DNA from 3 places in the Nocardiopsis sp. NPDC055824 genome. Region 2 is predicted to be linked to each of the others. Evidence: riboswitches for the same ligand, from Rfam matches in the RefSeq annotation. Region 2 holds a riboswitch; each other region holds the start of a gene.
The links. Region 2 has a riboswitch for cobalamin ahead of ACWGL3_RS13360 (ribonucleoside-diphosphate reductase subunit alpha). Riboswitches for the same ligand answer to the same signal wherever they lie in the genome.
Positions count from the first base shown of each region.

Region 1: linked by a shared signal. The riboswitch ahead of metE (5-methyltetrahydropteroyltriglutamate--homocysteine S-methyltransferase) and the one ahead of ACWGL3_RS13360 (ribonucleoside-diphosphate reductase subunit alpha) in region 2 are both predicted to bind cobalamin.
Region 3: linked by a shared signal. The riboswitch ahead of cobN (cobaltochelatase subunit CobN) and the one ahead of ACWGL3_RS13360 (ribonucleoside-diphosphate reductase subunit alpha) in region 2 are both predicted to bind cobalamin.

Region 1 covers NZ_JBSHDN010000318.1:258-4,795, reverse strand. The annotation lists gene ACWGL3_RS31005 (polysaccharide deacetylase family protein) at 55-1,608, opposite strand; cobalamin riboswitch at 1,871-2,045, shown strand; gene metE (5-methyltetrahydropteroyltriglutamate--homocysteine S-methyltransferase) at 2,206-4,497, shown strand.
Region 2 covers NZ_JBSHDN010000051.1:10,674-25,229, forward strand. The annotation lists gene ACWGL3_RS13330 (ATPase) at 1-282, shown strand, start outside; gene ACWGL3_RS13335 (hypothetical protein) at 1,402-2,661, shown strand; gene ACWGL3_RS13340 (hypothetical protein) at 2,941-3,684, opposite strand; gene ACWGL3_RS13345 (sigma-70 family RNA polymerase sigma factor) at 3,958-6,777, shown strand; gene ACWGL3_RS13350 (NYN domain-containing protein) at 6,976-8,649, shown strand; gene ACWGL3_RS13355 (hypothetical protein) at 8,677-9,249, shown strand; cobalamin riboswitch at 9,690-9,880, shown strand; gene ACWGL3_RS13360 (ribonucleoside-diphosphate reductase subunit alpha) at 10,038-12,569, shown strand; gene ACWGL3_RS13365 (ribonucleotide-diphosphate reductase subunit beta) at 12,705-13,787, shown strand; gene ACWGL3_RS13370 (CU044_2847 family protein) at 13,949-14,269, opposite strand; gene ACWGL3_RS13375 (DUF397 domain-containing protein) at 14,413-14,556, shown strand, end outside.
Region 3 covers NZ_JBSHDN010000005.1:18,211-22,748, forward strand. The annotation lists gene cobN (cobaltochelatase subunit CobN) at 1-2,017, opposite strand, end outside; cobalamin riboswitch at 2,052-2,189, opposite strand; gene ACWGL3_RS02585 (ABC transporter ATP-binding protein) at 2,204-3,022, opposite strand; gene ACWGL3_RS02590 (FecCD family ABC transporter permease) at 3,019-4,035, opposite strand; gene ACWGL3_RS02595 (ABC transporter substrate-binding protein) at 4,032-4,538, opposite strand, start outside.

The sequences.
Region 1 (4,538 bases), on a different contig from region 2:
GGAGCGTCGCGGCCGGGGTCGCCGGGCCCCGCCGGCCCCGGGACCCCGCGGGCCTCAGGCCGCCTCGTCCCCCTCCGGTTCCCCGCCGTCCCCTTCCGTTTCGGCGGGGGGCTCGGGGGCCCCGTCGACGTAGGCCTCGCCCGGCTCGGTGGCGCCGAGCAGCTGGGAGACGGTGACCATGGTGTAGCCGCGCTCGTCCAGTTCCCGGACGATCGCGCGGGAGGCGTCGACCGTCGTGTCGTGGATGTCGTGCATGAGGATGATCGCCCCGGGGGAGGCGCCGTCGACGGCGCGGTCCGCGACCACCGACGACTTGCGGTCCTTCCAGTCGTTGGTGTCGATGCTCCACAGGATCTGGGCCAGGCCCATGTCGGCGGTCACCGAGGCGACCTCCGCGTCGGTGGACCCGTAGGGGGGCCTCATGAGGTCCATGGTGTACCCGGTCTCGCGGTACACCAGGGCCTGCACGGTTTCGAGGTCGGAACGGATCCCGCCCGCTCCGAGCCCGGCCAGGTCGGGGTGGGAGAGGGTGTGGTTGGCCAGTTCGTGGCCCTCCGCGTAGGCGCGCCTCACGGTGCGCGGATCCTCCATGACCGGGTAGCCGGTGACGAAGAACGTCGCGCGGGCGTCGTACTCGGCCAGGATGTCCAGCAGTTCGGGCGTGCGTCCGCCCGGGCCGTCGTCGTAGGTCAGGGCCACGCACTTGGACCCGGGGGCGGAGCAGTCGACGTCCTCGCCCGCGGGCGGCAGGACCCCGGGGACGGCCGTCTCACGGCTGATCTCCTCCTCCCGGGGCGGGGCCGCGACGGCGAAGTCGCGGACGCCCCGGGTCGCCGAGCGCAGCGCGCGCTCGCCCAGGTCCGACAGCAGGGGGGCGGACTCCGAGGCGGCGACGACGGCGTGGGTCCTGCCCTCTTCCACGGGGGCGACCTGTCCCGCGTCGAACTCCACGACGAGGTCGCCGGCGGGGTTGAACCCCACGGAGTCGTACAGCGAGGCGATCGGGTGCACCGCGTCCGGAGCCGCGGTCCCCGGGAGGGCGTCCCGCACGAGGCCGTTCAGCTCCTCCAGTTCCCCCTGGCCGGCGATCAGGGCGGTGGAGGGGTGGGTCGAGCCGGTGAGGGCGTCGTACCAGTAGGTGGTGTATCCCTCACGGGTTCCCTCGGAGTCGGTCTCCTCACGGGTCACGCGGACCCCGACGATGTCGTCGTTGGCCGCCGTCAGGTTCCACGCGGACTCGAAGGAGACCGCTCCGGGGTTGGCCGCCTCGAAGGCGTCCACCTCGGCGGACAGCGCGCGGTCCAGGAAGTCGCTCAGCGGGTCGGCGTCGGGGACGACCGGGTAGGAGACCTCCGCGGCCACCCCGCCCTCGCGGGCGAGCTCGGCCTCGGCCAGGTCCACCACGTCGTCGGGGTCGACCACCGTCAGCCCGTCGGGCTCGCCGGCGGCGGGCGGGCCCGCCTCCGGTCCGCCGTCCGCCGACCCCGGGTGCGTATCGCTCACGGGTTCGGAGGCGAGCACGCCGGGCGGGGTGACGGCCAGCCAGACCAGCCCCGCGACGACCGCCAGCGCGACCGCGATCGTGGACAGGGGGTGACCGGGGGCCATGGTCGGTTGGGACTGCTTGTTCACCAGGGGTTCTCCACGTACATCTTCAGACGAACGATCGCGGGGAGCACGGGGGAGGACTCGGCCCCGCGACGCTTCATGTCGGTTGTGACGCCGGCCGCGCAACAGGGGTTCGCGCTGATTCCGGCCGGGGGCACAGGGCAGCACGCCGGGTACAGGGGCGGAGGGGTGCTCCCTATACTTGCAGGCGTGGAAGGTACATGCTCCACCCCAGAACCCGGGCCGCGCCCGGAAGGGGAGGGGTGTGTCGCAAGAGGGAACCCGGTGCGACTCCGGGACTGCCCCGCAGCGGTATGAGGGAACGAACGTCGCCATAAGCACTGGTAATCCGGTCGGAAAGGTCGGAAACCGGGAAGCGGCGGCCAGTAGGAGGACGGCGTCCGCGCCGTCCGCGCCCCCGAGTCCGAAGACCTGCCTCCACCCGGCGGCGCACCCGTGCCGCCGGTGGTCCCGTGCCCCGAGGGAGGGCCGAGGAGCGGCGGCAGGCGCACACGCCCACGGCGTGGCCCCGGGCATGCCCGCGTCCTCGCTCACCCCCGCGGCCGGTACCCGGCTTTCGACGAGGGAGAGAAGCTCATGCCCCACACCCCCGAGGCCTCCCGGCCGTCCGTGCGCTCCACCGTGCACGGCTACCCCCGGATCGGCCCGAACCGGGAACTCAAGCGCGCCTGCGAGTCGTACTGGAGGGGCGAGACCGCCGCGGAGGAGCTGGACGGCATCGCCGCCGGCCTGCGCCTGGGCGTCTACGCCCAGCTGCGCGAGGCGGGAGTCGACGACATCCCGTCCAACACGTTCTCGTACTACGACCACGTCCTGGACACCGCGGTCCTGTTCGACCTGGTGCCCTCCCGGTTCGCCTCGCCGGCCGCCGCCGGCGACCGCGACGAGGAGCTGCGCCGCTACTTCGCCCTCGCCCGGGGCGAGCAGGGCGCCCCGCCGCTGGAGATGACCAAGTGGTTCGACACCAACTACCACTACCTGGTCCCCGAGCTGTCGCCGAGCACCCGCCCGCGCCTGGTCGGTGACAAGCCCCTCGCCGAGTTCCGGGAGGCGGCCGAGGCGGGTTTCCCGACCCGCCCGGTCCTGGTCGGCCCGCTCACCTTCCTCCTGCTGGCCAAGGCCGCGGACGACGCCCCCGAGGGCTGGCGCCCCGTCGAGCTGCTCGACCAGCTCCTGGACGCCTACGCCCAGCTCCTCGCCGGCCTCTCCGCCGCGGGGGCCGCCGAGGTGCAGCTGGACGAGCCGATCCTGGCCACCGACGAGGGACGCGCCGCCGTCGGGCTCCTGGAGCGGGTCTGCCGGCGCCTGGGCTCCCTCACCGAGCGCCCCTCCCTCCTGGTCTCGACCTACTTCGGCTCCATCGGGGCGCCCGCACTGCGGGTCCTGAAGGACTCACCGGTGGAGGCCGTCGGCCTGGACCTGGTCACCGACGGCGAGGGCGTCGACGACCTCGTCAAGGTCTCGGGCCTCGGCGGCACCCGCCTGGTCGCCGGGGTGGTGGAGGGCCGCAACGTCTGGCGGACCGACGTCCCGGCCGCCGTGGCCGCGCTCGGCACCCTGCTCGCCCTCACGGACGAGCTGACGGTGAGCACGTCCTGCTCGCTCCTGCACGTGCCGATCGACCTCGACGCGGAGACCTCCCTCGCCCCCGAGCTGCGCGAGGCCCTGGCCTTCGCCAAGCAGAAGGCGTACGAGACGGCCCTCCTCGGCCGCGTCCTCTCGGAGGGGGCCGAGGCCGAGTACGCGGCGGGCGGGGCCGGCGGCGGTCCTGCCTTCACGGACGCCCGCGTGCGCGCCCGCCTGGACGCCCTGGGCCCGGACGCCTACGAGCGCCCCCAGGACAGGGGCGCCCCCACGGACACGCCGCTGACCACGACCACCATCGGGTCGTTCCCCCAGACCGCGGAACTGCGCCGCGCCCGCGCCGCGCACCGGCGGGGCTCCCTGGCGGAGGACGCCTACAGGCAGATCCTCCGGGAGGAGATCGACCGGGTCGTCGCGCTCCAGGAGGAGATCGGCCTGGACGTGCTCGTGCACGGCGAGCCCGAGCGCAACGACATGGTCCAGTACTTCGCCGAGCAGCTGGAGGGCTACGCCACCACCGAGAACGGCTGGGTGCAGTCCTACGGTTCGCGGTGCGTCCGCCCGCCGATCCTGTTCGGCGACGTCTCGCGCCCCGAGCCGATGACCGTCGAGTGGACCACCTACGCCCAGTCGCGCACCGACAAGCCGGTCAAGGGCATGCTGACCGGTCCGGTGACCATGCTCGCCTGGTCGTTCGTGCGCACCGACCAGCCGCTGGGCGACACCGCCCGCCAGGTGGGCCTGGCCCTGAGGGACGAGGTCGCCGACCTGGAGCGCGCGGGCATCCGCCACATCCAGGTGGACGAGGCGGCCCTGCGCGAGCTCCTGCCGCTGCGCGAGGAGCGGCGCGCCGCCTACCTGGACTGGGCGGTGAACTCCTTCCGCCTGGCCACGTCCGGTGTGTCGCCGTCCACGACGATCCACACGCACATGTGCTACTCGGAGTTCGGCCTCATCGTCGGCGGCATCGAGGCGCTGGACGCCGACGTGACCAGCGTCGAGGCCGCCCGCTCCCGGATGGAGCTGGTGGAGGACCTGGGCCGCCGCGGCTACAGGCGGGGGATCGGGCCCGGCGTGTACGACATCCACTCACCGCGGGTGCCGTCCGTGGAGGAGATCGAGGGCTCGCTGCGGCTGGCCGTCGCGCACATCGACGCCGGGAGCCTGTGGGTCAACCCCGACTGCGGTCTCAAGACGCGCGGCTACGCCGAGGCGGAGCAGGCCCTGCGCAACATGGTGGAGGCCGCCCGCCGGGTCCGTGCCGACCTGCCCGGCGCCCGCTAGCGGGGTGTTGCGTGCCCGGTCCGGGAGCCTCCGGGGCGAGG
Region 2 (14,556 bases):
ACCAGGCCGGACGAGGTGGGGCGCACCGTGGTGGTCGTCTTCGACGAGCGCAGGCGCGAGGACCCGGCGTTCGACGTGGCGCGCACGACCGGGATCATCGCCGAGAGCGGCGCCGCCGTGGTGGTCGTGCCGCACGACCGGCACCTCGCGCAGGGAGCGGCGGTGCTCCCGCGGCTGATCGGCGAGGCAACCCACCGGACGGTCCAGCTCGTCGCCGCCGAGGCCCTGGGCCGCGCCGTCGACGGGGCCGCGCCCGCCCGCGCACGCACGGAAGGGGAGTAGGCCGTGAACCAGCACCACGGGTCCGATCCCGGCCAGGACACCCCTCCCCGGGGGAATCCGGGCCGGGACGACCCGCGTCCGGCACCGCACGCAGGAGCGGACGGCCCCCCGGACGCCCCGCCGCACCACCCCGACCGGGACGCCCCGCCGCACGGCGCCCCCTCCCGGGGGGACGCGCCCGCGGGCGCCGCCGCGCCGCCCCCGCAGGAAGGGGCCGGACAGCAGGGCGGCGGCGGTGCGCAGCCGCCCCGGCCCGCTCCGTGGTTCCCCGAGGAACCCGGACAGGACCCGCCGCACGGAGGCGTGTACCCGCCGCCGGGGCCGTTCCCCCCGACCCCCTACGCCGTGGAGGCGCCGCGTCCCCACGAGCCCACCGGTCCCAACCGGACGCCGTGGGCGGGCCCCTCCGGCCCGCAGGTCCCTCCGGCCCCGCCGCAGCAGCCGCGGGCCTTCGCCCAGGACTCGATGGCCGAGGCGTTCCTGTCGGGCGCCCCGATACCCACCCCTCCGGCGCAGCCGCCGCCCGCGCCCCCGCAGGGACCCGGGCCGCGGCCCGACGCGGTTCCGGGGCCCGGTTCCGGTCCGCAGCGCCCTTGGGAGGGCCCGCCCCCGGGGCCGCAGCAGCCGCCGTCCGGCCCCCGGCAGCCGGTGCGCCCGCAGTCCGGGCCCCAGCAGCCGGCGGGTCGGCCGACGTCGGGTCCGCAGCGGCCGTATCCCGGCCCGCAGGCCCCTTCAGGGCCGCAGTCGCCGTATCCCGGTGCGGGGGCGCCCTCGGGTCCGCAGCGGCCGTATCCCGGTCCGCAGGCCCCCTCGGGTCCTCAGCCCTCGGCCCGGGAGCGTCCGACCTCGGGTCCCCAGTCGCCGTATCCCGGTGCGGGGGCGCCCTCGGGTCCGCAGCGGCCGGTGGAGCGACCGCCCTCGGGTCCGCAGCGGCCGTATCCCGGTCCGCAGGCCCCCTCGGGTCCGCAGCCGCCGATGTGGCCGCAGCCCCACCGGGGCCCGGCCCCGGGCGGTCCCGCGCACCACGCGTCGGCTCCGGCCCAGGCCCCGCCTGCCCAGACCCCGCCTGCCCAGACCCCGGAGCCGCCCCGGCACGCACCCCCCGGGGGCCGCCAGGAGGTGCCCCCGGCCCGCGCCTGGTTCGGCACGCGGGAACCCGCGGAGGCGCCGGCTCCCCGGCCCGACGCCGGAGGCTCCCGCGCGCCCCGCGAGGTCGGGCCGCCGCGCCCCGCCGACCCGCCGACCGCCGTCGGCGAGGACTCGGAGGGGACCGACCCCGACGCGGAGGAGACGGACGTCTTCCTCATCCTCGGAGCCGACCGCCGTGCCCGTAAGGAGAAGGACGAGGAGCCCGCCGGAACTCCCTCCGGCCCCGGCACGGCGTCCCCGGAACGCGGTCCGCGGGCGCGGACCGAGCCGTCCTCCGACGCGCCCCCCGCCCCCGCGGGCCCGGTGCCCGCGGAGGAGACCCTCCTGTACCGGGGCGCCTCCCTGCTCGGCGAGGACGGACCCTTTTCCGCCCCGGCGCGGACCGACGGCCCCGGAGAGGCCGCCGGTCCCGCCTCCGCCGCTCCGGAGGAGCCCTCGGCCCCGGCCCCCGCAGGCGGGGCCGGTGCCGGCGCCGACCCGGTCGGCGCCCGGGACCGGGACGGCACCGGGGCAGCAGCCGATCCCGTGCGGGACCCGGAACGGCCCGGGGGCGGAGCCGCCGCGGAGGCCGCCCGCGCTCCGGAGGGCACCGGTGACGGATCCGCCGTGGCGGCCCCCGGCCAGGCTCCGACCGCGGACCCGGCGGCTCCCGCGGACCCGGCCGTCCCCGAGTCCTTCGACCACGCTCCGCCGTTCCCCGTGACCGAGGTCCGTCCGGGGGCCGCCGGCCCCCTGGAGGTGACCGGCTTCCTGGACATCCCGGCCGCCCCCTACACGGAGGGCTGGCGGTCCGAACCGCTCGAACGCCCCGATCCCTCCGAGCGGTTCGAGGGGCTGGCGGGGTTCGAGCAGGCGCACGAACCCGCGACGCCCGAACGGTCCGCGTGGTCCACGGTCGCCGAGGCACCCGCACAGGAGGGGCCGCCGGAGGCCCGTCCCGCGGACGTCCTTCCGGAGGAGGCCCGTCCGGGCCCGGCGGCCGGGTCCGAGCAGCCCGCGGCGGCCGGTCCCACGGGCCTCGAGTCCTGGATCGAGGCGGCGGGCACGGCGGGCGCCGTGGGGCCCACGGTGACCGAGGTGGCCGCGATGGCGGCCGTGGCCGCGAGCGACGGGCACGTCCCCGTCCCCGGTGGGTTCGAGCAGCGGATCGCCGCCGTGAGGCCCGTTCCCGCGTCCGCCTGGAAGCGCGCGGTCTTCGGTGCGACGGGGGGACGCCTCAACCTCGGGTGAGCGCGGGGCCGGACGGGCACGGGGCAGGACGCCCACGGCGAGGGGGCGCGTCCGCCTCCCCTTGCGGACGCGCCCCCGGGGAGGCCGGAACACGGCGCTCCCCCTTCCGCCGAGCGGTCCCGGCCGGCTCTCCCGTGTACCGGGGAACCCGGGACCGTCGCCCGGCGGGCGGCCGGCCGGTCGCGTTCGTCCCCTCGGCGAATCCGCGCCCCGTCCGGCCACCGTCCGGTGCCGGGCCCGCCGCTCGGGGGCCGCACGGCGCCGGACGGCGTCACCCGGTCATCCGGGCCTCCCCAGACCCTCGACCAGCGCCAGTGCCTCCCGGTGCGTGGGCGGCAGTGCCACCGACCACACGCCGGCGCCGTGCTCCCAGCCGATGCCCCGGCGCAGCTCGTCCAACCGCGGGTCCAGGTCGTCGGCCTCGGCCGCGACGACCCCGATCCGGCCCCGGCCGATCAGGCACACGGACTCGCCCCGGGTGAAGAACCGGGACAGCTCGTAACCGAGGACGATCAGCCGGGCGGCGCGTCGCCACGGGTCGATCCCGGGGTCCAGCGACACGATCGCCAGCCGGTGGCCCGAGGCGGGGGACGGTCCGCCGTCCGCTCCCCGGTACAGCTCGCCGAGCCTGGTCCGCAGGTACTCCTGGGTGGCCAGACCGGTCAGCGGGTCCTGACAGGTCTCCCGCCCCCGTCCCGCGTCGGCCCACCCCTCGGCCATGGCGCGCACCAGTTCGATCGGCGGGCTCCGCCACCCCGCCAGCGCCGTGAACGCCGCGAGGTCGTCCAGGCTCTGGCCGATCCCCACCCCGGAGCGTGCGCGGGCCTCGCCCAGCCGGGCGCACGGCCCGGCCAGGTCCGTCCCGGTGGCGAAGGCCTCGCAGACGGCGTCGACGGCGGGGGTCCACCAGTCGTCCGGCGGCTCCCAACCCGCCTCCCGGCTCCGGCGCCCCCACGGGGCGCGCAGGCGCCGGGTGCCGACACCGCGGTCCCACGTCCCGGTTCCCGTTTCGGCATCACCCATGGTGTGTGGCTCCTGATCCTCGGTCCGCCCGGGTGAGCGGCGGGGGCCCGTGCCCCCGCACCGGGTCCCCGCCGCTCGCCCTCACCCTGATTACCGGGATCGGTGGCGGCCATGACGCGGATGCGGGATATTTTTTTCGAGTACGTGTTCTTCCGACGCCGAACCAGCGTTCTTCCTGGCTTGTGGCGGGATCAGATGAGAGGACGTTCGGTGTCCGACGCCGACAGAAATCACACAGAGACACTCGTCGGTGACGCTGAGATCATCAGGCGGGTGCGTGGCGGCGACACCGCCGCCTACGCGACTCTGTACGAGCGGCACGCGGCGTCGGCGCGCGGACTGGCCAGGCAGCTGTTGCGCGGGGAGGCCGAGGCGGAGGACGCCGTCGCCGAGGCGTTCACCCGGGTGCTCAGCGTCATCCGGAGGGGCAAGGGCCCCGAGGACTCCTTCCGTCCCTACCTGCTCACCGCGGTGCGCAACGCCGCGTACGACCGGGGGCGGGGGGAGAAGCGCCAGGTCGTCACGGACGACATGGAGAGCCTCGTCCCGGGCCAGCCGTTCGTGGATCCGGCGCTGGAGGGGCTGGAGAGATCACTGATCGCCCGTGCCTTCCTCTCCCTGCCGGAGCGGTGGCAGGCCGTCCTCTGGCACACCGAGATCGAGGGCACCAAGCCGGCCGAGGCCGCGCCCCTGCTCGGCATGAACCCGAACGGGGTCGCCGCCCTCGCCTACCGGGCCCGGGAGGGGCTCCGGCAGGCCTACCTCCAGATGCACCTGGCCGGCGGCGCGGCCGCGGAGGCGTGCCGCCCGACCCTGGGGCTCCTCGGCGGTTACGTCCGGGGCGGCCTGTCCAAACGGGACACCGCCAAGGTCGACACGCACATGGACGGCTGCGCGGACTGCCGTGAGGTGTACGCGGAGCTGATGGACGTCAACGTCGGCCTGCGCGGGGTCGTCCTCCCGCTGGTGGTCGGCTCCGGGGCGGCGGGCTACCTCGCCCTCACCCCGGGCGGCGCGGCCACGGGAGCCTGGTGGGGCCGGATGTCGCGCCGCCAGCAGCAGGCGGCGGCCGGCGGCGCCGCCGCCGCGGGCATGGCGGTCGCGGTCGCGCTCGCCCTGACCGGCGGGGAGGTTCCGATGCGTCCCGAGGACCCGCCCCCGGCGGCGGCCCCGCAGGAGGAACCCGTTCCCGCGCCCGCGCCGGGGGACCCGGCCGCCCCCGACACGCCTCCGGGCCCGCCCCCCGCCGCCCCGCCCCCCGCCGCGCCGGGGGGGACGTCGGCCCCGGACCGGCCCGCGCCCCCGGAGGCCCCGGCGGAGCCGGCCGTGCCCCCGGCGGACGTCCCCGAGGAGGAGGTGGCCGAGGACGCCCCCGAACCGCTGTTCGCGGCGGGCATCGACCCCGTCGGCGCGCTCCTCCCGGGCAGCGAGGGGATCGTGGTCCTGGACGTCCGCAACATCGGCGCGTCCACGGTCGAGGACGTCATCGCGGTGATCACGCTGCCGCCGGGGGTCGAGATGGTCTCCTCCGGCGGCGCCGGCAGCTCCGTCCCCATGGCGACCGGGAACGGCGACTGGAGCTGCTCGTCGGGCAGCGGCGGCGGCCGCTGCGCGCACCCGCGGATGGCGTCCGGGCAGAACAGCACCCAGTTCCTGGACGTGCGCGTGGACGCCGGGGCCGACGTCGGCGTGCCCGCGTCCGTGACGGTGTCCTCCGGAGGCGTGGCCGCCAGTGCGACCGGGGAGCGCGGGGTCTCCTCCGAGGGGGTGGCCGCGCGCTACGCGACGGCCGGGCGGGTGCGGACCGAGAGCGTCGGCAACGCGCTGATGACCTGTGTCGAGCCGGAGCGGGACCACGGGGGGCACTGGCCGTGGCCGTGGCCCTGGCGGCCCGGGAACCCCGGCGTCCCCGGCGCCGGCCCCGGGACAGGGGGGACCCCGGGCGCCGACGGGCGCACCGCTCCGGAGGCCGACGCGGACCTGGCCCGCGCACCGCGGGGGCCGCTGCCCGCGGAGCCCGGCACGGAGGCGTCCCCGGGGGAAGAGGGGTCCCGGGGGGAGGAGGAGATCCCCGAGGACGACGCGGAGGGAGAGGACGGCGGCGCCCCTGACGGAGCCGGCGCCCTGCCGGACGGCGTGTCGCCCACGGCCCCGGAGCGGGACCCGAATCCGGAGGTCGCGGACCCGGAGGTCGCGGACCCGGAGAACCCGGACGGCGGCCCCGGGCCCGTCCCGGAACCGGAACCGGGTCCGGACCCGTCCTCCGGGGCCGGGCCGGAGGCGCCGGACGGCCCCTGTGCCGACGCCCGCCTGAGGGAGGGGGAGCACCGCGACAACGACAACTGGGTGATGGCTCCCCTCGAGGGCGATCCGGACGCCACCACCTCGGCGAGCGCCGCGACCTGGGACCTCCCCGAGGGCGGCGCGGTCCGCTGGGCGGGGCTGTACTTCTCGGCCGCGGGCGCCCCCGACGCCCCCGCGGCCCGGGTCAGGGGGCCGGGCATGACGTCCTACCGGACCGTGGCCGCCACCGACACGAAGGTCGCGGACCTGCCCGGATACCCCGCCTACCAGGCGTTCGCCGAGGTCACCGACCTGGTGAGGGCCCAGGGCGGCGGCGAGTGGTGGGTGGGCGACGTGCCGGCCCGGGAGGGCCGGGGCGTCTACGCCGGGTGGAGCCTGGTGGTGGTCCTGGAGGACCCGGGCATCGGCTCCTACAACCAGGCGATGGTGCTCGACGACACCGGGGCGGTCTTCCGGAGCCGCACGGGGATGTCGTTCCCGGTGTCGGGTCTGCTCCCCGCCGCGGTGCCCTCCCACGTGGACGTGGTGGCCTGGGAGGGCGACGCCGACCTGCGGGGGGACCGGGTGACGGTGGACGGCCGCGCGGTCGCCCCGAGCGGCGGGTACGGGGAGGAGGACAACGCCTTCGCGAGTTCCGCCCGCGGGGCCGTGGGGGACCCCTTCACCTTCGGTACCGACGTCGTACGATTCGACCCAGTACTCGGCAGGGAAACGGATATCCGAATCCTCTCCGAACAGGACGCGGTGCTGGTCGGCGTCGTGGCGCTGACCGCCCCGATGCGTACCTGAAGTCCGGTATTCGCGACGGGTTTCCCGGCAGGCCCGGGCGGCTGGAAAAGCCCGCCCCTCAACGGGATCCCGCCTGTGTGTAGTGGGTCAATAACTTTCCGTATTCAAAGAGGGCACGCAAAACCAGACAGACTTGGCTAGGCTGTGCCCCGGTCATGGATATGGCCCCAGAGTCAAAAGGGAAGGGGGCGGTGTCACGTGGACCGCTGCGCGTTGTTCGTTGACGCGGGATACCTTCTCGCGGACGGCGCGATGGCCGTGCACGGAACCCGCAACCGGGACTCCGTCTCCTGGGACTACTCCGGACTCGTCCAGTTCCTCAACGAGGTCGCACGGGACCGCACCGGTCTTCCGCTGCTGCGTTGCTACTGGTACGAGGCCGTCGCCGACGAGCGGCGCTCCCAGGAGCAGGACGGCATCGCCGACATCCCCGGCGTCAAGTTCCGTGCCGCGAGGATACGGCCCGGCCGCCGCGAGGGCGTGGAGAGTTATGTCCAGCGCGACATCACCACGCTGGCACGCACCGGCGTCCTGTGCGACGCCGTCCTGGTCAGCGGTGACGAGGACATGGCTTCCGTCGTCGCCGACGTCCAGGACATGGGCGTGCGCGTTACCGTCGTGCACGTGTCCGTCGAGGGCAACTGGACCATCTCCCGGGCCCTGCGCCGGGAGTGCGACGACCTCATCGAGATCGGGGCGGGCCACCTGCGCCCGCACGTCAACCTCCTCTCCAGCAGCGGCTCCTCCCAGGAGACCGCGGCCAAGACCACGACGCCGTTCGCCAACGGCCGGGCCCGTTCCGCGCCCGAGACGCCGCGGCAGCCCGTCGCGGCCCAGCCCGGCGGCGCCCGGGTCGACCCGGTGGGATCCTCCAGCGGCGGCCTGGAGGCGATGTTCGCGGGGACCGGGGGCCAGCCCGTCCCCCAGGGCAGCGCCATGGACCAGCTGCGCGCCATGCGGAGGTCCCTCGCGCAGCAGCGCGGCGGGGACCACCTCGTCGGACCGGGGGGCGACGGCGGCCAGCAGCCGGGCGGCATCGACGCCAACGGATTCCCGTCCGGCGGGCAGACCCCGCCCGGCACGGGCGGCGGCTCCTACCCCGGCCACTCGGTGACCGGGGGCCACCCCGCCCACAACGGGCAGCAGGGCTATCCCGTCACCGACGGGCACCCGTCGATGCGCGGCGCGGACCCGAGCGGCTACGGCATGCCCGGGAGGCCGGCCTCCGGATCGGGGCCGATGACCGGAGCGCAGCCCTCCTTCAACGGCACGGGACCCCAGCAGTCCTTCGCCGCGGGGACGGGGCCGCAGCGCTCCTTCGCGTCGGACGGCCAACCCGGCCACGCGCCACCTCCGAGAAGCGCCCCACCCCAGGACCCACGGCAGGACCCGCGCCAGGACCCGCGCTACGGGGGTGGGGACGGCTCCGGATTCGGGGGAGCGGCCGACGCAAACCCTACCTATGGGACCAGTACGGAAACTGACACCGCTCACCGCGGTGGGGCAGCCTCCCCCTACGGGGGGCCGCCACCTACTGGTCCCGAACCCGCCAGCCGGTTCAGCGCCGGCGGCTACCAGGAATCCCGTCCCAGTCCTGGATATCCACAGCAGACACGTCCCGCCGCGCATACCGTTGACGAAGCGGTGCATGTCGCGCACAAGGAAGGGAACGACTTCGCGGAGTCGATCGCTCGCGAGGCGCCCGCCCTGTGGGTGGAGGCCGTACTCGCCCGCAGGCCCAGGATGCCCTCCGACCTGGAGGCGCGCCTGCTCCAGGGCTCCTCGCTGCCGATCGACCACCTGTTGCGTGACGAGGTCCGTGACGGACTGCGCCAGGGGTTCTGGCAGGCCCTGGAGCGGGCCAGGTCCTGACAGGGCGCGCGGGAGTGCGAGTAGGGGATGGGGGCGATGCGGTTGACCCACGTGACGACGGCAGAACTCGACCGTTGGGAATTCCACGCTGTCCGGTCCGGTGAGCACGGACGGGTCGCCGCCCAACTCCTGGACCTGGCCAACCGGGTCGACGCGGGGAGCGAGGTCTCGCGCGCGGAGCTGTTCGTGCGCGCGGGGGAGCAGTGGGAGATCGCCCAGGAGTTCGAGCGCGCCTGCTCGGCCTACCAGAGGGCGATCGACGACGGCGGGGCCACGGTGATCGACGCCCGCGCGCTCAGCGCCGGGGCACTCCTGCAACTGGACGAGGTCGACCAGGCCTACGCCCACCTCAAACGCCTGGAGGGCGAGGATCCGCCCGGACTCCAGACCTTCATCCACGTCGCGGAGGCACTGTACGCGCACGACGACCTGGAGGGCGCCGAGCGGTGGGCGACGGTCGGCGCGCACCGGTTCCTCGACCGGGCCTCCTCGCCCTACGTCCGCGACCTCCTGGTGGAGCTCCTGCGCATCCGGTTCCGCATCCGCACCGACCTGGGGCTGTCCGAGGACCGGCTGGACCGCAGACTCGACGAGGAGTGACCCCGGCCGTCCGGGCCGGGGCACTCCGGCCCGGCGGAGTGAGCTTTCCGACGTGCGGGCGCGCCGCCGACACGCCCGGGGCGGTGGAGGCACGGATCTCCGCCCGGCCGCTCCGGTCCGGGGCCGGCCGCCGCGGACACGGCCGTGTGGTCAGCGGCACCGGTTCGCCTGGCGCCGTCCGAACCGCCTCGGAAGCGGCGTTCCGGGCGTTCGGCCGCCCCTCGGGGGGGCGCTCCGGTCCCGGGGAGCCCCGGCGACGATCTAGGCTGTGTCCGGTCGCCTCCCAGCTGCCCCGACGAGGCGCGACATCCCCCTGAACCGGGTGCCCGAGGCCCTCTCATACCACGGCCCACGCGTGTGTTCGACGATCGTCGAAGAATCCGAGAAATCGATGACACGCCATCATCTTGCGGTGTTCCAACGCAGGGCCCCCTAGATGTAGTATCTGTCCCGCTGGTGGTTCACCCCTCGGGGTGAGGCAAGAGGGAACCCGGTGCGAAGCCGGGGCTGCCCCGCAGCGGTAAGTGGGAACGAAGCCGTCACAGGCACTGGGGACCCCCGAAGGCCCCGGGAAGCGACGGTGCGTAGGCCGCCCACGAGCCCGAAGACCTGCCACCGGTGCGCACGTGAACGTGCGCCGACGACGGGGCTTCGAGGGTGAGCCGCCGCGACCCACCGGTCGGACGACCGCACGCACCCGGTGCGTCGGTCCCCCGGTGCGTGCCGCGCACCTTGCCCATCGTGTCCCCTCCCCGCCGGGACTCTTCTACCGAGGTTGGAGCCGCTGTATGACCCTTGACGTCGAGGCCGTGCCCGTATCCGTTCGGCCCGAGCCGACCAACGAGGGCGCGCCCCCCGCCGCCGTCGACCGGATCGAGCACGTCGTGACCGAGGCCTGTGCGAGGCTCACCGGTGTTTCGGCGGAGAAGGTCCTCACCGAGGCCCGCCGCGGCTTCTACCCCGGCATCCCCGACTCCGAGGTCGAGCTCGCCCTGGTCATGGCCGCCCGCAGCTTCGTGGAGGTCGACCCGGACTACTCGTTCGTGGCCGCCCGCCTGCTGCTGGACAAGCTGCGCCGCGAGGCCCTCACCTTCATCAGCGGTGCCCCCGACGCCGCCGGGCAGTCCGAGATGGGCGAGCGCTACGCCGCCTACCTGGCCGCCTACGTCAGCCGCGGCATCGACCTGGGCCAGCTCGACCCGGCGCTCGCCGGGTTCGACCTGGAGCGACTGGGCGCCGCCCTGCGCCCCGAGCGCGACGAGCAGTTCACCTTCCTCGGCATCCAGACCCTCTACGACCGCTACTTCCTGCACAGCGACGAGGTCCGCTACGAGCTGCCGCAGGCGTTCTTCATGCGCGTCGCCATGGGGCTGGCCCTCAACGAGGACGACCGCGAGGCCCGCGCCATCGAGTTCTACGAGCTGCTGTCCTCGTTCGACTTCATGGCCTCCACGCCCACCCTGTTCAACGCCGGCACGGTGCGCGCGCAGCTGTCCTCCTGTTTCCTCACCACCGTCGGCGACGACCTCCAGGCCATCTTCCACGGCATCAGCAACAACGCGATGCTGTCCAAGTACTCGGGCGGGCTCGGCAACGACTGGACCCCGGTGCGCGGCCTCGGCTCGCACATCCGCGGCACCAACGGCAAGAGCCAGGGCGTCGTCCCGTTCCTGAAGATCGCCAACGACACCGCCGTCGCGGTCAACCAGGGCGGCAAGCGCAAGGGCGCCGTGTGCGCCTACCTGGAGACCTGGCACATCGACATCGAGGAGTTCCTCGACCTCCGCAAGAACACCGGCGACGACCGCCGCCGCACCCACGACATGAACACCGCGAACTGGGTTCCGGACCTGTTCATGCAGCGTGTGGAGCAGGGCGGCAGCTGGACCCTGTTCTCGCCGGACGAGGTCCCCGACCTGCACGACAAGTACGGCACCGACTTCGCCGAGGCCTACGAGAAGTACGAGGCCGCCGCCGAGGAGGGCCGGATCAAGGTCGCCAAGAAGATCCCCGCGGTCGACCTCTGGCGTCGCATGCTGACCATGCTGTTCGAGACCGGGCACCCCTGGATCACCTTCAAGGACCCGTCCAACCTGCGCTCGCCGCAGCAGCACGTCGGCGTCGTGCACTCCTCCAACCTGTGCACCGAGATCACGCTGAACACCAGCGCCGACGAGGTCGCCGTCTGCAACCTGGGCTCGGTCAACCTGGCCCAGCACGTGGGCCCCGACGGCCTGGACGCCGAGCGCCTGCGCCGCACCGTCCGCACCGCCGTGCGCATGCTCGACAACGTCATCGACGTGAACTTCTACACGATCCCCGAGGCGCGCCGCGCGAACATGCGCCACCGCCCCGTGGGCCTCGGCCTGATGGGCTTCCAGGACGCCCTGTTCAAGCTGCGCACCCCGTTCGCCTCCGAGGGCGCGGTGACGTTCGCCGACGAGAGCATGGAGCTGATCAGCTACTACGCCATCGAGGCGTCCATGGAGCTGGCCTCCGAGCGCGGCGCCTACGAGTCCTTCGAGGGCTCGCTGTGGAGCCGGGGCGTCCTGCCGATCGACTCGCTGCGGCTCCTCGCCGACTCCCGCGGCGGCGACCTGGACATGGACCGGGGCGAGACCCTCGACTGGGACTCGCTGCGCGAGCGCGTGAGGTCCACCGGGATGCGCAACTCCAACGTGATGGCGATCGCGCCCACCGCGACCATCGCCAACATCACCGGTGTCGGCCAGTCGATCGAGCCGCTCTACCGGAACCTGTACGTCAAGTCGAACATGTCCGGCGACTTCACCGTCGTCAACCCGTACCTGGTCCGGGACCTCAAGGCGCGCGGCCTGTGGGACGACGACATGGTCTCGGCGCTGAAGATGCACGACGGCAGCCTCGGCGCCATCGACCGCGTCCCGGACGACCTCAAGGCGCTGTACGCGACCGCGTTCGAGGTCGACCCCGAGTGGCTGGTGGACGCGGGATCGCGCCGCCAGAAGTGGATCGACCAGGCCCAGTCCCTGAACCTGTACATGGCGGCCCCGAGCGGCAGGAAGCTCGACACCCTGTACCGCCGCGCGTGGCGCTCCGGCCTCAAGACCACCTACTACCTGCGTTCGCAGAGCGCCACGCACGTGGAGAAGAGCACGCTCAAGGGCACCGACGGCCGCCTCAACTCGGTCGCCGCGACCCCGAGCGCCCCGGCACCCGCCCCCGTCCCCGAGCCGGTCGCGGCGCCCGCCGCCGTGAACACCGAGGTCGAGGACGAGTTCGAGATCGTCGACGGCCAGGCCTGCTCCATCGACGACCCCGAGTGCGAGGCCTGCCAGTAGGGCGTGAGACCCGGGGCCGCCCGCCGGCGGCCCCGGGCCGGTCCGGCCGCCCCGCCGGACCGTGCCCGCGGCGACGCCGCGTCCCGCTCCCGACAACGACTTTCCGGCCCGGCCGGAGAACGGAAGAACCCCAGCATGACCGCAGTCTCCGAGAACAACGCCGGCGCCACCAGCGGCCTCGGTGAGATCGAGCGCGACGCCGAGCGCGTCAACGTCGACGACAAGGCGATGATCAACGCCCGCGCCGACGTCAACCAGCTGCTCCCGCTCAAGTACACGTGGGCGTGGGAGAAGTACCTCGCGGGCTGCAACAACCACTGGATGCCCACCGAGGTCGCCATGCAGGCCGACATCGCGCTGTGGAAGTCCAAGGACGGGCTGACCGAGGACGAGCGCCTGATGCTCAAGCGCAACCTCGGCTTCTTCGCGACCGCCGAGTCGCTGGTGGCCAACAACATCGTCCTGGCCGTGTACCGCCAGCTCACCAACCCGGAGTGCCGCCAGTACCTGCTGCGCCAGGCCTTCGAGGAGGCGGTGCACACCCACACCTTCCAGTACATCTGCGAGAGCCTGGGCCTGGACGAGGGCGAGCTCTTCAACATGTACCGGGAGGTCCCGTCGATCACGGCGAAGGACGCCTGGGCGCTCAAGTACACCCAGAACCTGGAGAACCCGGAGTTCCGCACCGGCACGCCGGAGGCCGACCAGGCGTTCCTGCGCGACCTGGTGGCGTTCTACGTGATCTTCGAGGGCATGTGGTTCTACACCGGCTTCGCGCAGATCCTGTCGCTGGGCCGCCGCAACAAGATGATCGGCATCGCGGAGCAGTACCAGTACATCCTGCGCGACGAGTCGATCCACCTGAACTTCGGCATCGACGTGATCAACCAGATCAAGATCGAGAACCCGCACCTGTGGAGCGAGGAGTTCCAGGGCGAGGTCCGGCGGATGCTGGCGGAGGCGTGCGAGCTGGAGGTGGCGTACGGCCGCGAGACCATGCCGCGCGGCGTGCTCGGCCTCAACTCGGAGCTGTGCGAGAAGTACATGCACTTCATCACCGACCGCCGCGCCGAGCAGATCGGCCTGGCCCCCATCTTCGGGGAGACGGAGAACCCGTTCCCGTGGATGAGCGAGATGATGGACCTCCAGAAGGAGAAGAACTTCTTCGAGACCCGCGTCATCGAGTACCAGACCGGCAGCGGCCTGGACTGGGACTGACGGTGTCCCGGCCCGCGTGAGGCGGGCCGGACGGGGTTCTCCTCCCGGGAGGCGGACACGGCCTCCCCCCGGGCGGCCCGGATCGAGGCGCGCGATCCGGGCCGCTTTCGCGTGCGGGGGGTGTGTCCCGGGCCCCGGCCGGAGGCGCCGGGACCCGGCCCTCAGCCCTTGGCGGTCCAGGTCATCCGGACGTTGAAGGTGGCCTCGCCGGTCCCCTTGACCACCACGACGTCCGCCTCGGCGCTCACGGTCACACCGAATTCGACCTCCGTCTCCGAGGGCGCCAGCGAGGAGGAGGAGAGCTCCTCCAGTTGCGCCGACACGGCCTCGGCGATCTTCCTGATGCGGAGCAGGACGGAGTCGAGCCTTTTGTCCCCGGTGGCCTTTCCCGGGGTCCGTGAGACGGGGGCGGCCCCCTCCTTGCGGACGGGGGCGGACTCGATGCTGATCACGGTGCCGTCGTCGGTGACGAAGTCGATCACTTTGTTCACACTGGCCTCACGCATTCTCCGAAGGGGCTTGCCATTCCTCTTGATGTCCACAGAAAGTAAAATAGGGGGAGATGTCCGGCAACGATGATATTCCGCTGCCGTCCGCGCGGAGGAAACGGTGGGACGTACCAGTTATGACCGGGCGAAACGGCTCAAGTGCCATCTGGCGGGACGGACGCGACGGCACCGGATGGCGCAAGTCGTCGAGGTCGGGATCCGGAGCCGACTGCTGCGAGGCCTCCCTCGGCGAGCCGGGCCGCGTGTGCCTCCGCGACTCC
Region 3 (4,538 bases), on a different contig from region 2:
CCGGCGCCGCCCCCAGCACGTGCAGGCCGTCGCGGATCTGGGTGTCCTTGATCTCGCACAGCCAGCCGTCGACGTGCAGCAGGAAGTCGTCGAACTCCTCGTCGCCGGGCCGCTCGTCCAGACCGAGGTCGCGGTGCATCTCGGCGGCGCGCATCAGGGCCCAGATCTCGCCGCGGACCGCGGGCAGCTTGGCCGGGTCCATCGCCGCGATGTTGGCGTGCTCGTCGAGGAGCTGTTCCAGGCGCGCGATGTCGCCGTAGCTCTCCGCCCGGGCCATCGGGGGGATGAGGTGGTCGACGACCGTGGCGTGGGCCCGGCGCTTGGCCTGGGCCCCCTCCCCCGGGTCGTTGACCAGGAACGGGTAGACCAGCGGGAGGTCGCCCAGGGCCGCGTCGGTGGCGCAGCCGGCGGAGAGCGCGGCGTTCTTCCCGGGCAGCCACTCCAGGGAGCCGTGCTTGCCCAGGTGCACGACGGCGTGCGCGCCGAACCCGTGCTCCAGCCAGCGGTAGGCCGCCAGGTAGTGGTGGCTGGGGGCCAGGTCGGGGTCGTGGTAGATCGCGATCGGGTTCTCGCCGAAACCGCGCGGGGGCTGGACCAGCACGACGACGTTGCCCGCCCGGAGGGCGGCCAGCACGAGTTCGCCCTGTTCGTTCACGTACAGCTTGCCGGGTGCGGCGCCCCACGCCTCGGTCATCGCCTCCTTCAGCGCCGGGTCCAGGTCCCGGGTCCAGGCGGCGTACTGCTCGGGGGTGATGCGCACGTGGGCCTCGGTGAGCTGGACGGAGGTCAGCCAGTCCTCGTCCTGGCCGCCCGCCGCGATCAGGGCGTGGATCAGGGCGTCGCCCGCCTCGGTCTCGTCGGGCAGGTCCAGGCCGGGAAGGGCGTCGGGCGCGCCCAGGTCGTAGCCCTCCCGGCGCAGGCGGCGCAGCAGGCGCACCAGGGAGCGGGGGGTGTCGAGCCCGACGGCGTTGCCGATGCGCGCGTGCTTGGTGGGATAGGCGGACAGGACCACGGCGATCCGCTTCTCGGCGGGCGGCACGTGCCGGAGCCGGGCGTGGGCGACGGCGGTCCCGGCCAGCCGCGTGCAGCGCTCGGGGTCGGCGACGTAGCGGGGCAGCCCGTCGCTGTCGATCTCCTTGAAGGAGAACGGCACCGTGATGATGCGGCCGTCGAACTCGGGGATGGCGATCTGGGTGGCCGAGTCGAGCGGGGTGACCCCGTCGTCGGAACCCTCCCAGTCCGCGCGTGAGCTGGTCAGGCACAGGCCCTGGAGGACGGGGACGTCCAGGGCGGCCATGCGCTCCACGTCCCAGGCCTCGTCGTCGCCGCCCGCGCTCGCGGACGCGGGCACGCTGCCGCCCGCCGCGAGGACCGTGACCACCAGGGCGTCGAAGCCGCCGAGCGCCTCGTAGAGGTCGTCGGGGGCCGAGCGCAGCGACCCGGCGAAGACGGGGACGCCCACGGCCCGGCCGGTCGCGTCGACGGCGTCGGCCAGGGCGTGCGCGAACGCCGTGTTGCCGCCCGCCTCGTGGGCCCGGTAGTAGAGGATGCCCACCTCGGGGAGTCCCTGGCCGTCCGGCCGCTCGCGCTCGGCGAAGCCCCACGGCGGGAGCGCCGACGGGGGCTCGAACCCCTCCCCGGTCAGCAGCACGGTGTCCGACAGGAAGGCGTGCAGGCGGCCGAGGTTGGCCGGACCGCCCTCGGCCAGGTAGCGGTGGGCCTCGGTCGCCACCCCGATGGGCACGGTGGAGTGCTCCATGAGCTCGGCGCTGGGCTGCTGCTCGCCGCTGAGGACCACCAGGGGCGTGCCCCGCTCGCGGACGGCGGCCAGACCGGGCCACAGGTCGTGCGAGGAGCCCAGCAGGCGCACCACCACGAGGTCGGCGCGCCCGACAGCGGCGGTGAGTTCGGCGTCGGAGGCGCGGGACGGGTTGGCCCACAGGTAGGCGGCGCCGCTGGCCCGCGCGGACAGCAGGTCGGTGTCGGACGTGGACAGCAGAGCGATCCGGACCGTCATGGCCGGGCTCCTCCCTCGGGGTTCTCGCCCCGTCGGCGGTCGGACTGCCCGGGCCAGTGTCTGGCTGCACCCCTCGTCGGGGTGTCACAGTGGCGGAACCGCCCCGGAATCTCACCGGGTTCCTGTACCGCGGGCAAAGGATTCACACTGTAGCCGGGAGCCCCTCCTCCGGTCCCGGCGGGGACGTCAGGAGCGGTCGGCCCGCCCCGGGGGGACGGCGCCCCGGCGCAGGAAGCGGACCACCGGGCCGTCGGCCCCCGGGGTGACCTCGGCCGGGACCCCGTACACCTCTCCGATGAGTTCGGAGGTCAGGACCTCGGAGGGCGTGCCCCCGGCGACCGCCCGGCCCTCCCGGAGCACGACCAGGCGGTCGCAGTACATCGCCGCCAGGTTGAGGTCGTGCAGGGCGATCACGGTGGTCACCGGCAGGCCCGTGACCAGCTCCATCAGGTCGAGCTGGTACTGGATGTCGAGGTGGTTGGTGGGTTCGTCGAGCAGGAGCTCACCGGGTTCCTGGGCCAGGGCCCGGGCGATCTGGGCGCGCTGGCGTTCGCCGCCGGACAGGGTGTGCCAGGACTGGTCGGCCCGGTCCGCCAGTCCGGTGCGCTCCAGCGCCCGCGCCACGGCCTCCAGGTCGGCCGGGGTCATGGGCGTCCAGGACCGGCGGTGCGGGATGCGTCCCAGGGCCACCACCTCGCGGACCGTCAGCTCGGTCTGGGTGTGCGCCTGCTGCTGGACGGTGGCCACCCGCCGTGCCACGGCCCGGCGGCCGACCCGGTCCAGCGGCCGGCCGTCCAGGGTGACCGCCCCGGCGGAGGGGGCGAGCACCCCGGCGAGCAGCCGCAGCAGGGTGGACTTGCCCGACCCGTTGGGTCCCAGCAGGCCGACGGTCTCACCGGGGCGGGTGGCGAGGGTGACGCCGTCGAGCACGAGACGGCCGCCGATCCCGAGGCTGACCCGGTCGGCGCGCAGCCCCTCCCCCGGGGCCCGGACCGGGTGGTTCACGTCTTCCTCCTCACTCGGTACAGCACGGCGACGAAGGCGGGCACCCCGATGAGGGAGGTGACCACCCCCACCGGGATCTCCTGCGGGTCCAGCGCGGTCCGGGCGACCGTGTCCACCCACACCAGGAAGACCGCCCCCGCCAGCGCGGTGACCGGCAGCAGTCGGGCGTGGGAGGAGCCGGTGAGGGCCCGTGCGGCGTGCGGCAGGACCAGGCCCACGAACCCGATCGCGCCCGTGGAGCTGACCAGCACCGCCGTGAGCAGCGCGGTGGCGCTCAGCAGCAGCACGCGGGCCCGCCCCACCCGGACGCCCAGGTTCGCCGCGGCCTCCTCGCCGAAGGCGAAGGCGTCCAGGGTGGTGGTGTGGGCGAGGCAGACGGCGAGCACGAGGCACAGCACCGCGGCGCACAGGAGCACGTCGGTCCATCCGGCGCCGCCGAGGGAGCCCAGCAGCCAGAACAGCACCGCGCGCGTGGTGTCGGCGTCCGCCGAGGTCAGCACGATGAACGAGGTCAGCGCGGAGAACAGCTGCATGGCCGCGACCCCGGACAGCACGACGCGGTCCATGCTCCCGCCGAGGCTGTGGCTGAGCAGCATCACCATGCCGAAGGAGAGCAGGGCGCCCGCGAAGGCCCCCGCCGGGAGCGAGACCGCTCCGGCGCCCCAGCCGAGCACGGTCACGAGGACCGCCCCGGTGGAGGCGCCGGAGGAGACCCCGAGCACGAAGGGGTCCGCCAGCGGGTTGCGGAGCAGGGACTGCATGACCGCGCCGCACACGGCCAGGCCGGCCCCGCAGACCGCGGCGAGCAGGGTGCGGGGCATGCGCAGGTTCCACACGATGCCCTCGCGCAACCGCGTCAGGGGGCTTTCGCCCCACCCGAACCGGGCGGCGGCCGACCTCCAGACCTCGGCGGGGGTGAGGTCGGCGGGCCCGATGGTGACGGCGACCGAGACCGACAGGCCGAGGAGCAGCAGGCCGGAGGTGACGAGCAGCGCCGGGCGCGCACCGCTCAACGGGCGTACCCGAGCTCGCGCAGGCCGTCGGCGACCAGTTCGATGCCCTCGACCGTGCGGATCGAGGGGTTCATCGCCTGGCCGCTGAGCAGGACGTACCGCTCCTCCCGCACGGCGGTGAGGTTGCGGGTGGCCGGGTTGTCCTCCAGGAACTCGATCTTGGCCGCCGCGCTCTCCGCGGTCTGGGAGTCGCGGGTCAGGTCGCCGAGCACGATGACGTCGGGGTCGCGGTCCGCGACGGTCTCCCAGTTGATCTGGGGCCATTCGCTGTGGGTGTCGTCGAAGGCGTTCTTCGCGCCGACGGCCCCGGTGATGGCGCCGGGGGCGCCGCAGCAGCCCGCGAGGTAGGGCGACTGCGCGTTGGCGAACCAGTACATGAGGGAGACGTCCTCGACCTCCAGGTCCTCGGTCGCGGCGTCCACCCGGTCCCGGAGCTCCCCGACGAGCTCCTCCCCGCGTTCCTCCACGCCGAAGATCTCGGCCAGGTCGTGGATCTCGCCGTA